One region of the Metabacillus mesotrionivorans genome, then DNA from elsewhere that is predicted to be linked to it. Evidence: riboswitches for the same ligand, from Rfam matches in the RefSeq annotation. Region 1 holds a riboswitch; each other region holds the start of a gene.
The links. A riboswitch is a leader RNA that binds a small molecule or an ion and turns the genes downstream of it on or off. The one in region 1 is predicted to bind S-adenosylmethionine.
Positions count from the first base shown of each region.

Region 2: linked by a shared signal. The riboswitch ahead of ACTSEZ_RS11330 (methionine ABC transporter ATP-binding protein) and the one ahead of ACTSEZ_RS19330 (LLM class flavin-dependent oxidoreductase) in region 1 are both predicted to bind S-adenosylmethionine.
Region 3: linked by a shared signal. The riboswitch ahead of mtnW (2,3-diketo-5-methylthiopentyl-1-phosphate enolase) and the one ahead of ACTSEZ_RS19330 (LLM class flavin-dependent oxidoreductase) in region 1 are both predicted to bind S-adenosylmethionine.
Region 4: linked by a shared signal. The riboswitch ahead of metK (methionine adenosyltransferase) and the one ahead of ACTSEZ_RS19330 (LLM class flavin-dependent oxidoreductase) in region 1 are both predicted to bind S-adenosylmethionine.

Region 1 is NZ_JBQMFF010000011.1:21,488-24,702, forward strand. Features, by position in the region: gene ACTSEZ_RS19320 (D-alanine--D-alanine ligase) at 1-614, opposite strand, end outside; gene ACTSEZ_RS19325 (thioredoxin family protein) at 892-1,212, shown strand; SAM riboswitch class I at 1,270-1,376, shown strand; gene ACTSEZ_RS19330 (LLM class flavin-dependent oxidoreductase) at 1,454-2,509, shown strand; gene ACTSEZ_RS19335 (hypothetical protein) at 2,786-3,166, opposite strand.
Region 2 is NZ_JBQMFF010000003.1:275,048-278,262, reverse strand. Features, by position in the region: gene ACTSEZ_RS11345 (AAA family ATPase) at 1-255, opposite strand, end outside; gene ACTSEZ_RS11340 (alpha/beta hydrolase) at 285-1,055, opposite strand; SAM riboswitch class I at 1,126-1,232, opposite strand; gene ACTSEZ_RS11335 (DUF4395 domain-containing protein) at 1,381-1,803, shown strand; SAM riboswitch class I at 1,869-1,974, shown strand; SAM riboswitch class I at 2,061-2,165, shown strand; gene ACTSEZ_RS11330 (methionine ABC transporter ATP-binding protein) at 2,251-3,215, shown strand, end outside.
Region 3 is NZ_JBQMFF010000001.1:599,161-602,375, forward strand. Features, by position in the region: gene ACTSEZ_RS03000 (pyridoxal phosphate-dependent aminotransferase) at 1-888, shown strand, start outside; SAM riboswitch class I at 942-1,049, shown strand; gene mtnW (2,3-diketo-5-methylthiopentyl-1-phosphate enolase) at 1,128-2,366, shown strand; gene ACTSEZ_RS03010 (2-hydroxy-3-keto-5-methylthiopentenyl-1-phosphate phosphatase) at 2,363-3,025, shown strand; gene ACTSEZ_RS03015 (methylthioribulose 1-phosphate dehydratase) at 3,022-3,215, shown strand, end outside.
Region 4 is NZ_JBQMFF010000004.1:64,006-67,220, reverse strand. Features, by position in the region: gene metK (methionine adenosyltransferase) at 3-1,205, opposite strand; SAM riboswitch class I at 1,392-1,541, opposite strand; gene pckA (phosphoenolpyruvate carboxykinase (ATP)) at 1,847-3,215, shown strand, end outside.

The sequences.
Region 1 (3,215 bases):
GCTTTTTCAAGTGACGCGCGGTCTTTGCACTTGCTGATGCCGACACTTGAGCCAAGGTTGGCAGGCTTGACGAAACATGGATACCCAAGCTCCTGCTCCACTTTATCATAAGCTTCTTCAGGCGCCTTTTTCCACTCGCTCTTAATGTAGGAAACATAGTTTGCCTGCTCAAGTCCTGCCTGGGCAAACAAATTTTTCATAATGACTTTATCCATGCCTGCTGCAGACGCAAGCACACCGTTTCCGACATACGGAAGGTTCAGAAGCTCAAGCATGCCCTGAACAGTGCCGTCTTCGCCGTTCGGTCCGTGAAGAAGCGGGAACACCACATCAATTTGTTCGTTCGTTTCATCCGCTTTTGCAGGGAAAAGATCCCCATTCAGCGCAACCGGAGAAACCGCTGTGCCGTTTTGGCTGAACTGAAGGGCAGCAGGTGAAGCAGCCGGCTCTGTAAGCTGCGGGCCGCGGAACCATTCGCCCTTTTCGGAAATGTAGATTGGATGTATATCAAATTTATTCGTATCAAGTGCTTTTATAACAGCAAGTGCCGTCTGCAGGGAAACCTGATGCTCTGCGGACTTGCCTCCATATAATAATCCAACTTTAATTTTCATGCGGATATCCCCCTAAGAAAAGTTCATCTCTACTATATTATCACTTTCGGCCCAAATTGTTATAGCCCATCATGGATTTCTTTATAACATTCGGGCAAAGGCACGATTTGCGTCCTTTAAAGGCGTTTCCAATTTCAGTAAGGCAGGCGGATGTAAGAATGTTTGCCTTTATCCTGTTTTTCACCGGCAATTACTCCGCCCTTTTTTCAGGCATCAGGCATTTCCTGCATGCAAACCACCCGTTTTGTATTAAAATAAGGGCAAGGAGGTCTGATTCATGAAACCAATTACATCAGAAGAGCAGTTCCAAACATTAATTACCCAAGATCAAGAGGTGCTAATCAAATTTTTCGCAGACTGGTGCCCTGACTGTACAAGAATGAACATGTTTATCGGCGAAATTATGGAATCTTATTCCTCATATGAGTGGTATGAAATCAATAAAGATGAATTCCCTGAAATCGCAGAAAAATATCAGGTTATGGGGATTCCGAGTATCCTGATTTTTAAAAACGGGGAGAAGCTCGGGCATCTTCACAGCGCGAATGCAAAGACTCCTGACCAGGTGACGGAGTTCCTTCAGGAGAAGCTGGGCTGATTTTTTAGAATTGACATACTAATCAAATTATTTTATGATACAACTAATTTCATACGTTTCTTATCAAGAGAGGTGGAGGGATATGGCCCTTTGAAGCCTCGGCAACGGATCTGACAGCAGAAACCGTGCCAATTCCAGCAAACAGTTTGTTTGAGAGATGAGAGCTAGAACTTGCACAGCAGAACCAGCCTCTCTTGTCTAACAAGAGGGGCTTTTTTATGCAGAGAGAGGGGATTCCGCAATGAAATACGGTTTTTGGCTGCCGATCTTCGGAGGATGGCTCAGAAATGTTGAAGATGAAAACATGCCTCCTACTTACGCCTACGCACAGGAGGTAATCCAAAAAGCAGAGGAGTGGGGCTATGACACCACCCTTATCGCCGAGCTTTACTTAAATGACATAAAGGGACCTGAGCACGATTCGCTTGAAGCATGGACAACGGCTGCCGCTCTTGCCGCCGTCACGGAGAAAATTGAAATTATGACAGCTGTCAGACCCGGCTTCCACAATCCTGCCGTCACGGCAAAGATGGCAGCAAACATTGACCACATCAGCAATGGACGGTTTACGCTTAACGTTGTTTCCGCCTGGTGGGAGGAAGAGGCACGGCAGTACGGCGGCATTTTTACTGAGCACGACGCACGCTACGACCGGACGGAAGAATTTATTGAAGTCCTGAAGGGGCTTTGGGAAAAAGAAACGTTTACGTATCAGGGAAAATTTTATGACCTGATGAATGCCCGCCTTTCACCTAAGCCGGTGCAAACGCCTAATCCGATTCTCTATGCAGGAGGAGAAAGCCCGCGCGGAAAAGAAACGATTGCCGAGCATTGCGATGCCTATGTGATGCACGGGGGAACGGCTGGTGAAATCAAAACGAAGATTGACGGCATGAAACAGCTGCGGGCAGCACGCGAAAAAGAGCCATTCCAATCGTTCGGAATGGCTGCCTATATCATCTGCCGGGATACCGAAGAAGAAGTGCAGCAGGAGCTGAAGCGGATAACCAATGTAAAAGAATCATCCGCCTATGCAGGATACAAAGACTTCACAACAAAATCCCAGCTTGAACAAAAGCTTGAGCTCTATGACTACTCGGTTTCAAACCGCGGGCTGCGTCCAAATCTGATTGGCACTCCTGAGCAGATCGCTGACAAGATCCTTGAGTATGAAGAAGCTGGGCTTGATCTCCTGCTTCTTCAGTTCTCCCCTCAGCTCGAAGAAATGGAGCGTTTTTCAGCACAGGTCATGCCGCTTGTAGAAAAGAAACGGAAACAAGGTACGTTCTCGCTTTGAAAAGTCAGTAGATAAATAGGCGCACAAAAACGCTTGGATCTTATTTGCCAAGCGTTTTTTGCGTTATTTCTAATTTAGCACTTAAAGTACCTGTTCCCTTTCGCTCCAGTCACTTGCTTTCCGCGGGGAGTGCGGAGCCTCCTCGCTGCGCTTGCGGGGTCTCCAGTGCCCTCTTCATCACGCAGGAGTCAAGTGCCTTCCGCTTCAGTCCACTTAATTTTCTGGAGGTATTGGCTAAAAACTTTAATCAATCACCTGTCAGCAAAAACCACCAAATCACCAATTATCCGGAACTTTAACAAGTACATACTTTTTCGTCCACATTTGAGTGGAAGCGATTAATCTTTCACCATCTTTTTCGAAGAACAAACCGCTGCCGTCTTTTCGTTTGAATTTCCATCCATTGGCCGCAAGCATTTGTTTAACATATTTATCTGCAATGGAAACACCTTTATTTTCAGTGCGTGTGATGTACCAGACATGACCGTTTTCCGGAGCAATATCAACTATTTTACGATCCGTGTTTTTCAGTCTTTCAATAGCTTCTTTTGCCGTTATTCCGCTTATCGGAACAGGAGGGTAATACCATTTATTCACATACGCAGCAAGCGCAAGCAAAGCTAAAAAGACACCAGCAATGAGAACGGCTTTTTTCAATAGACCACATCCTTTAACAGATCGTTTAACGCCTGCATTTCTTCTTCAA
Region 2 (3,215 bases), on a different contig from region 1:
GATATAATCGCCAAGGTCAGATTGCGAGCTCCTCGGCTTGTAGAGATGGTGGCTTCCGCCTGCAGTGTTGAAGCCGCACTGATAGGCAACGGCCTCCAGCAGGGTTGATTTGCCCGAGCCGTTCTCACCGACAAAAAAAGTAACAGGGCTGGTCAGTCTCAGCTCATCCATATGGGATATGGCCGGGATAGAAAAAGGATATTTTTCAAAAGAGGGGATATTCTCTTTCAGCAGTTTGATTGATTTTAAGAACATGTTCATCACCTGCCTACAGTTTAGCAGATTCAGACAGACAATTTATACTCCCGGCGGCAGCAAAGTTCAATATAGGCGGCTGTTTTTTCTGCGATGATGTCTTTGTCAAAATCCATAGAGGCCACATGATAGGAATTCGTCAGGCTCACCATCTGCTTGAAAGGAGATGAGATGGAATGGAAAAGAACATCTGAGCTTGAGGCGGGAACAACATGGTCTTCTTCTGATTTGAAAATCAGGGCCGGACAGGTTATTTCAGACAGCACGGGCTTCGTTGTTTTGATGAGCGTCAGCAGGTTGTGGACAGCTTTAATCGGAACGGCTTCATACGTAATTTCTTCAATATCGTCCGCTTTGATATCCGGTTTTCCTTCTGGAATAAAACGGGGTTCGATCTCGTGCTGAAAAACCTCATAGCCTGGCACACTGAGTGCTGCATTGATGGTAATCAGTCCGTCAATTTCCTGGTGCCTGCAGGCAAGGTGAGCCGCTAATATTCCGCCCATGGACTGTCCGGCAACAAAGATCCTGCGGCACACTTTTCTTAGCTTTTTATAGGCTTCTTCGATATTTTGAATCCAGTCTGTAAAGCAGCAGTCTTCAAAATCGAGGGGAGTAGTTCCGTGGCCTTTCAGGCGCGGGGCATAAACGGTATAGCCTTTTGCGGCCAAAAGTTTTCCAAGCTCGCCTACACTCTGAGGCGTACCGGCAAATCCGTGGCAAAGAAGAATTCCGATCTCATTTCCTTTATGAAAAAAGCTTTCAGCTCCTGCAAGGACAGGCACATGTTTCGTCGTCATCATCATTTCCTCCCAATCAATTTTGAACTAAAAAACCCTCTCCTGCTTTCAGCTGACAAGAGAGGGTTTGTCTTTATCGGCCAAAGCATCGTGCTTTGCTGGTTGGAGCACCTTTCCGGCATGCGGCGGCTGCTGTGAAGTCATGGAGCCAGATCTCTCGTTCACTCTTGATAGGTTATATTTAATTCTTATTGGTTTAGTTGGTTTTATTGATTTTACCATGCAGCCAAGAGAGCTGTCAATCACTTCCTAAAGCAATCCTCTTCACAAAGCAGGCTGACTGGAGTAAAATACACATATTCCAATCAGACAGGTGGGTTTTAGTATGAAAACCATTCCAAAACCTCTAGTGTTAGTCAATCAATGGGTGATTGTGCTATCCGCTGCAGCATTCTGGATCAGCGGCATGGGCGTTTTTTTACTGGTGCCTCTTACGGCCGGAATCATGGGACTGCTATTTAAAGTTAACCCGATTATGAAAGCTGCCGGCACCTTTTTGAAAAAAGAGCCTTCAGCCTATATACAGGAAGATTTTGATCAGCAGCAGTTTAATCAGATGATAGCAGTGATCTGCCTAAGCCTTGGGTTTGCCGGATACATGCTTGACTGGACGGTACTTGCCTATGCGGCGACTATTATGGTTGCCATTGCTGCCTTTGCAGCGATTCTCGGTTTTTGCATCGGCTGCTTTATCCGTTTTCAGTGGCAGCAGTTTAAATACCGCAGACTTTCTAAACAGTCCAACTGATTTTTTAAAAAAGTGTTGACTTTCAGATAATACCGGAGTAAAGTAAGACACATCGAAAATATAGCTTCTTATCACGAGAGGTGGAGGGATATGGCCCTTTGAAACCTCGGCAGCGGACTCATTATGAGAACTGTGCCAACTCCAGCAGGCGTGCAGCCTGAGAGATGAGAAGAGCGAACGGTCTTTTTTTGCAGATCCAGCCTCTTCCTGTCTTTCAGGGAGAGGTTTTTATTTTTCTTTAAAATTTAATAACGATTTTCTTATCCAGAGAAGCGGAGGGACTGGCCCCATGATGCTTCGGCAGCGGACTTTTGAAAAAGTACTGTGCCAATTCCAGCAGGCAATTGCCTGGGAGATGAGAAGAGAACCGGTGATTCGTTATGCCATGCCCTCTTCTTGTCGGATAGAAGAGGGTTTTTTATTGCTAAAAATAAGGAGGTTACATAGATGATTGAATTTAAAGGCGTCACAAAGGTATACGGCAGCGGCGGCAATGAAGTGAAAGCTCTCGACGGCATTGATCTGGAAGTGAAAAAAGGGGAAATATGCGGAGTTATCGGATTCAGCGGAGCGGGCAAAAGCACGCTGATCCGCACGGTGAACCTGCTCGAGCGTCCAACAGCAGGACAGATCATTGTTGATGGACTTGACTTAACGGCTCTTTCCAAAAAGGATGTGCGCGGAGTTAAACGGAAAATCGGCATGGTGTTTCAGCATTTCAATCTGTTGAACTCAAAAACGGTCTATGCAAATGTGGCCATTCCGCTCCTGCTCTCAAATGTCCCCCAGAAAGTCATTAAGGAGCGGGTTGCCGAGCTTCTCTCGTTTGTAGGACTTGAGGACAAAGCGAATCAGTACCCTGATCAGTTGTCAGGCGGCCAGAAACAGCGCGTCGGAATCGCAAGAGCACTTGCTACACAGCCATCCATTTTATTGTGCGATGAAGCTACCTCAGCGCTTGATCCTCAGACAACAGCTTCGATTCTGAAGCTTTTGAAAAAAATCAACGAGGAATACAACATTACCATTCTCATGATCACACATGAAATGTCGGTCATCCGGGAGGTTTGCGATACAGTGGCCGTGATTGAGGGAGGAAAAATCATTGAATCAGGTTCTGTGTTTGACGTTTTCTCAAATCCGAAAACAAAGACCGCTTCAAACTTTGTCAGCTCTGTTCTGAATGATTCTATTCCTGAATCGGTCCTGAAGCTTGTTAAGGAAGAAAACAGCCAGGGACAGATTTTTAAAATTAATTTTGTCGGCAAATCCTCAGGGCAGCCGCTCCTTTCGCAGATTGCCAAGAGATTTGACCTCCATATCAACGTCCTGTTCGGCAACATTACGGAGCTTCAGGGAATTCCGTTTGGACACTTAATCGTTGAACTTCAGGGAACGGAAAGTGAAATAAA
Region 3 (3,215 bases), on a different contig from region 1:
TTTGGGGGAAAGGCAGGTCTTGTGGAAATTCCGCAGTGTCTCCTTAATCCCGGTGAGACAGTTCTAGTTCCCGATCCGGGCTATCCGGATTATTGGTCAGGAGTGGAGCTTGCGAGGGCCCGTATGGAATATATGCCTCTTTTGAAGGAAAATGAGTTTTTGCCTGACTACTCTAAGCTCTCAGAAAAAGCGAAGGCGGATGCAAAGCTCATGTTTTTAAACTATCCGAACAACCCTACAGGGGCAGTGGCCAGCAGGAGCTTTTTCGATGAAACGGTTGCGTTTGCAGAAGAAAATGATATATGCGTCGTCCATGATTTTGCTTATGGAGGCATCGGTTTTGACGGCAGAAAGCCAATCAGCTTTCTAGAATCAGATGGAGCAAAAGAGACTGGAATCGAAATTTATACGCTTTCTAAGACGTATAACATGGCAGGGTGGAGGATCGGTTTTGCAGTAGGCAATAAAAGTGTCATAGAGTCGATTAATCTTTTGCAGGATCACATGTTTGTCAGTGTATTCAGCGGAATACAGGAAGCTGCGGCTGTTGCTCTTCTTGCCCCGCAGGACTGTGTCAGCGAGCTTGTCGCACGCTATGAAAGCAGACGTGCGGCGTTTATAAACGCGCTGAACCGCATCGGCTGGAAAGTGGAGGCCCCGCCTGGATCATTCTTTGCATGGCTGCCTGTACCCGAGGGATTCACATCGGAATCCTTCGCTGACTATCTGCTGGAACACGCTCATGTATGCGTGGCGCCGGGCATTGGATTCGGGACGTTTGGTGAGGGATATGTCCGTGCCGGACTCTTAACCTCTGAAGAGAGATTAAGAGAAGCCGCAGATAGAATAAAATCTTTAAATCTCTTTTCATTGCCGGTTGACAGCTGAGGGAAAAGCTGTCATAATCCAAATTAATTTCAGGTTATTCAGAACATATACAATTCTTATCAAGAGCAGGTGGAGGGACTGGCCCGATGAAGCCCGGCAACCGACTTAAACAGTGTTTAAGCACGGTGCTAAATCTTGCAGCTATTGCTGGCAGATAAGGATCTTACCCATTTCAGATAAGGTCTCTTCCGTCAGCGGAGGGGACCTTTTTTATTTAAATGCGAAAGGCAGGTACAATCATGAGCGGCGTTACAGCAACCTATCTCATCTATGATCAGTACAGCATCCAAAAAAAAGCAGAAGGAATTGCCACCAGCCTTACGGTCGGCTCATGGACGGACCTTCCGGAGCTTACACAGCAGCAGCTGAAACAGCATAAGGGTCAAGTTGTTTCCGTTGAAGAAACAGATGCTGAAGAACGCATTTCCGAGTTTCTCGGAAAAAAAGTGAAAAAAGGTATTGTGAAAATATTCTATCCCGGCGTGAACTATTCTCATGACCTGCCTGCGGTCCTGACGACGGTTTTCGGAAAGCTATCTCTTGACGGGGAAGTGAAACTGCTTGATTTGGAGTTTACAGGAGATCTTCTTTCTTCTTTTCAGGGACCTGCATTCGGCATAAGCGGCATCAGGGAAAAACTCGGAGTCTATAACCGGCCTCTTCTCATGAGCATTTTCAAAGGAGTCATCGGACGTGATTTATCGTTTTTAAAAGAACAGCTAAGAAATCAGGTGCTTGGCGGCGTTGATCTTGTAAAGGATGACGAAATCCTGTTTGACAATCCGCTTACGCCGTTTGAACAAAGAATCACAGCAGGAAAAGAATTGCTCGGCAGGGTGTATGAGGAGACCGGCCACAAAGCGATGTACGCTGTTAACTTAACCGGAAAGACATTCAGTCTCAAAGAGAAGGCAAGACGCGCTTCAGAGCTTGGGGCGGACGCCATTCTTTTTAATGTTTTCGCTTATGGTCTTGACGTTTTGCAGGAGCTTGCAGAAGACAGGGAGATTCATGTCCCGATCATGGCGCACCCTGCTGTAAGCGGTGCTTTGTCTTCTTCCGCCCTTTATGGGATTTCACATTCTCTGCTGCTTGGAAAATTGCTTCGCCAGTGCGGAGCTGACTTTTCCCTCTTCCCGTCGCCATACGGCAGTGTGGCACTTGAAAGGGATGCCGCACTGTCTATCGGTGCAGCGTGCAAAGAGAGCACTGGGTTAAAAGAAACGTTTCCGGTTCCATCAGCAGGAATTCATCCGGGTCTTGTGCCTGTTTTGATCCAGGATTTTGGCATCGACAGCGTCATTAATGCCGGCGGAGGCGTACACGGGCATCCAGACGGTGCGCAGGCGGGCGGAAGAGCTTTCCGCTCTGCAATCGATGCTGTGCTTGAAGGCATCTCATTATCTGAAAAAGCTAAAAGTGAACGCGACCTTCAGCTTGCACTGGATCTATGGGGTCAGGTGGAGGTGAACCGATGAGCAAACCGGTTATTATCTGCGATTTTGACGGCACGATAACAAACAATGACAATATTATCGCGCTCATGAAACAATTTGCACCTTCTGAGTGGAACTCTCTGAAAGATGACGTTTTAAGCCAGCGCATCTCAGTCCGTGAAGGAGTCGGCAGGATGTTTGAGCTGATCCCGTCACATCTCAAGGGGGATATGATTCAGCATTTGCTGTTTACCGCACAAATCCGGGACGGATTCAGTGACTTTGTTCAATTTGCAAAAGACAATGAAATACCGCTGTACGTTGTGAGCGGAGGCATTGATTTTTTTGTCTATCCGCTGTTAAACGGTCTTGTAGAGCATGACCGTGTCTACTGTAATGAATCAGATTTCAGCGGGGAATATGTTCAAATCCTCTGGCCGAACTCATGTGATGACAGGTGCACAAATGACTGCGGATGCTGTAAGCCGAGCATCATCAGGAAGCTTGCTGCCTCTGATCAGGAGGTCATTGTGATCGGAGATTCGGTGACAGATCTTGAAGCGGCCAAGCTTGCAGATTTTGTATTTGCCCGGGATTATCTTCTTGAAAAATGCGATGCACTAAAGCTGCGCCATCAGGCTTTTTCAAGCTTTTATGACGTAATTGAAGGGCTGAAGACAAGGCAGGAGGCAGCAGTATGAGCTTATATAAACAGCGCTGGAGTGAGCTTGCAGCTGTGAAAAGGGAACTGGCGGAACGGGACTGGTTCCCGGGTACAAGCGGAAATCTTGCGATAAAAGTACATTCCGACCCTCTTTCATTTCTGGTCACATCAAGCGGAAAAGATAAGAGACTTGAAACAGATGAAGATTTTCTGCTTGTGGACGGTGC
Region 4 (3,215 bases), on a different contig from region 1:
TCTTATCGGTTTAACGCTTGCTCTTTAAGAGCCTCTGCTTTGTCCGTTCTTTCCCATGGAAGATCAAGATCGTTACGGCCGAAGTGACCATAAGCAGCCGTTTGTTTGTAAATTGGACGGCGAAGGTTCAGCATATTGATGATGCCTGCAGGACGAAGGTCGAAGTTTTCGCGGACAACGTCTACCAGCACATCTTCTTTTACTTTACCTGTTTCAAATGTGTCAATTGCAATAGAAACCGGCTGTGCAACGCCGATTGCGTATGCAAGCTGAACTTCACACTTGTCAGCAAGACCTGCAGCTACAATGTTTTTAGCAACGTAGCGCGCTGCATATGCTGCTGAGCGGTCAACTTTTGTAGGATCTTTACCGGAGAATGCGCCGCCGCCGTGACGAGCATAGCCTCCGTAAGTGTCAACAATGATCTTGCGGCCAGTCAGACCAGCATCGCCTTGAGGTCCGCCGATAACAAAGCGTCCAGTCGGGTTGATGAAATATTTTGTATCTGCGTCGATTAATTCCTTTGGAACAACCGGGTTGATGACATGCTCTTTTACATTGCGCTGAATTTGCTCAAGTGAGATCTCAGGATGATGCTGAGTTGAAATAACAATTGTGTCAATGCGCACAGGCTTGTCATTTTCATCGTATTCAACCGTTACCTGAGTTTTTCCATCCGGACGAAGGTAAGGAAGGATATCTTCTTTACGCACTTCAGTCAGGCGTCGGGAAAGCTTGTGAGCCAGTGAAATCGGAAGAGGCATAAGCTCTTTTGTTTCATTGTTCGCATATCCGAACATAAGACCCTGGTCACCTGCACCAATTGCATCGATTTGCTCGTCAGTCATTTTTCCTTCGCGGGCTTCAAGCGCCTGGTCAACACCCATGGCGATGTCAGCTGACTGCTCGTCGATGGAAGTAAGTACTGCACAAGTTTCAGCATCGAAACCGTATTTTGCACGAGTGTAGCCAATTTCCTTAACTGTCTCACGGACAATTTTAGGAATGTCTACATAAGTAGAAGTTGTGATTTCACCGGCAACAAGCACAAGACCTGTTGTTACAGATGTTTCGCACGCTACACGGGCATTTGCATCTTTTTCAAGAATTGCATCGAGAATCGAATCAGAGATCTGGTCGCAGATTTTATCAGGATGACCTTCAGTTACTGACTCTGAAGTAAACAGACGACGTTGTTTAGTCATTAAAGTTTTCCTCCTCAAAAGGTAGATGATACGGAACTCATTCCCTTTCATATTTTGACCATTAGGCAAAATATTTCAGTTGGCATGTTTTAGGAGAATCCACGAGTACATTCAGGCAAAATATCATATAAAATAAAAAATCCTTTCCCGCGAGGAAAGGTTATTTACTGAATTCGCAGCCTTTCGCTCTTATCGATCAAGGGCTTTCGCCTTGCATCAGGTTAGCACCTTTGCTTTTCAAATTCACCAGGGCATTCTGATCTGAAATGAATTTTTCCGGAAAAGCAGGTTGCTGGGTTTCACAGGGCCTGTCCCTCCACCAGCTCGGGATAAGAGAATCCGTTCAAGGACATATGATAGCGTACTTTTCGTGCAGGTGTCAACAAAAAATGACAAGGTTTTTATGTTCCTTTTTTTTACTCTTATTTCTTCTTTTCCACAAAAAGATACGGACGAAACACTTCTATTATATATGTCTCATTTTCAGGGAAAACAAAACAGTATTTGTTCCATTTCGTGAATTTTCACGTAGAATAAGTTAAATAGTATAGACTATTTATTTTAATGTGTTATACTAATTAACAAGAGCAGGATGAAACTATAGATAAAAATCCGAAATATAGGTAAAGGATGGGTATGGGATGAATTCAATCGAAATCACAAACGAGCTTGAAGTGTTACTTAATGGGGAAAATGCATTTCATAACTTATCGGTTCCAGTTCTTGTTGAAAAGGTTCTGGAGCGAAAAGAAGGCGTTTTGACATCAACGGGAGCCGTACGTGCAACTACAGGCACATATACAGGCCGCTCACCTAAGGATAAATTCATTGTAAACGAAAAATCCACAGAAGACAAAATTGAATGGGGTTCTGTGAATCAGCCTTTCTCAGAAGCAGCATTTGAAAAGCTTTACTTAAAAGTCCTTTCATACTTAAAAGACCGCAATGAGCTCTTTGTTTTCAAAGGATTCGCCGGCGCCGATACGAAATACCGGCTTCCGATTCAGGTTGTAAACGAGTTTGCATGGCACAATTTATTTGCCCAGCAGCTTTTTATCCAGCCTGGAAGTCCAGATGAGCTGGTTCAGCATACAAATCCATTTACAATCGTTTCTGCACCGAATTTCAAAGCAGACCCTGCTGTTGATGGAACAAATTCCGAAACATTCATTATTGTCTCTTTTGAAAAGAGAACGATTTTAATCGGCGGTACGGAATATGCCGGCGAAATGAAGAAATCCATTTTTTCTGTTATGAACTACCTTCTGCCTGAGAGCGGCATTCTGCCGATGCACTGCTCGGCTAACGTCGGTCAGGAAGGAGATGTCGCCCTGTTCTTCGGACTTTCAGGAACAGGAAAGACAACGCTTTCTGCAGACCCGAAACGCAAATTGATCGGCGATGACGAGCACGGCTGGTCAAATGCGGGTGTTTTTAATATCGAGGGAGGCTGTTATGCCAAGTGCATCAACCTCACAAGAGAAAAAGAACCGCAAATCTTTGATGCGATCCGATTTGGATCTGTTTTGGAAAATGTGGTCCTAGATGACGATACAAGAGCGGCAGATTATGATGATACATTCTTCACTGAAAATACAAGAGCAGCTTATCCGCTTGAAGCAATGGACAATATTGTGATGCCGAGCATTGCCGGACATCCTCATACAATTGTCTTTTTGACAGCTGATGCATTCGGAGTTCTGCCTCCAATCAGCAAACTGACGAAAGAACAGGCAATGTACCATTTCCTTAGCGGCTATACAAGCAAGCTTGCCGGAACAGAGCGCGGCATTACATCACCGCAGGCTACGTTCTCAACATGCTTCGGCTCACCATTCCTTCCGCTTCCGGCTACAGTCTATGCCGAAATGCTCGGACGCAAAATCGATGAGCACGGTGCCAATGTGTTCCTTGTAAACACGGGATGGACCGGCGGAGAGTACGGTACAGGTCAGCGTATGAAGCTTAAGTATACGCGTGCAATGGTTCAGTCTGCACTTGAAGGAGAGC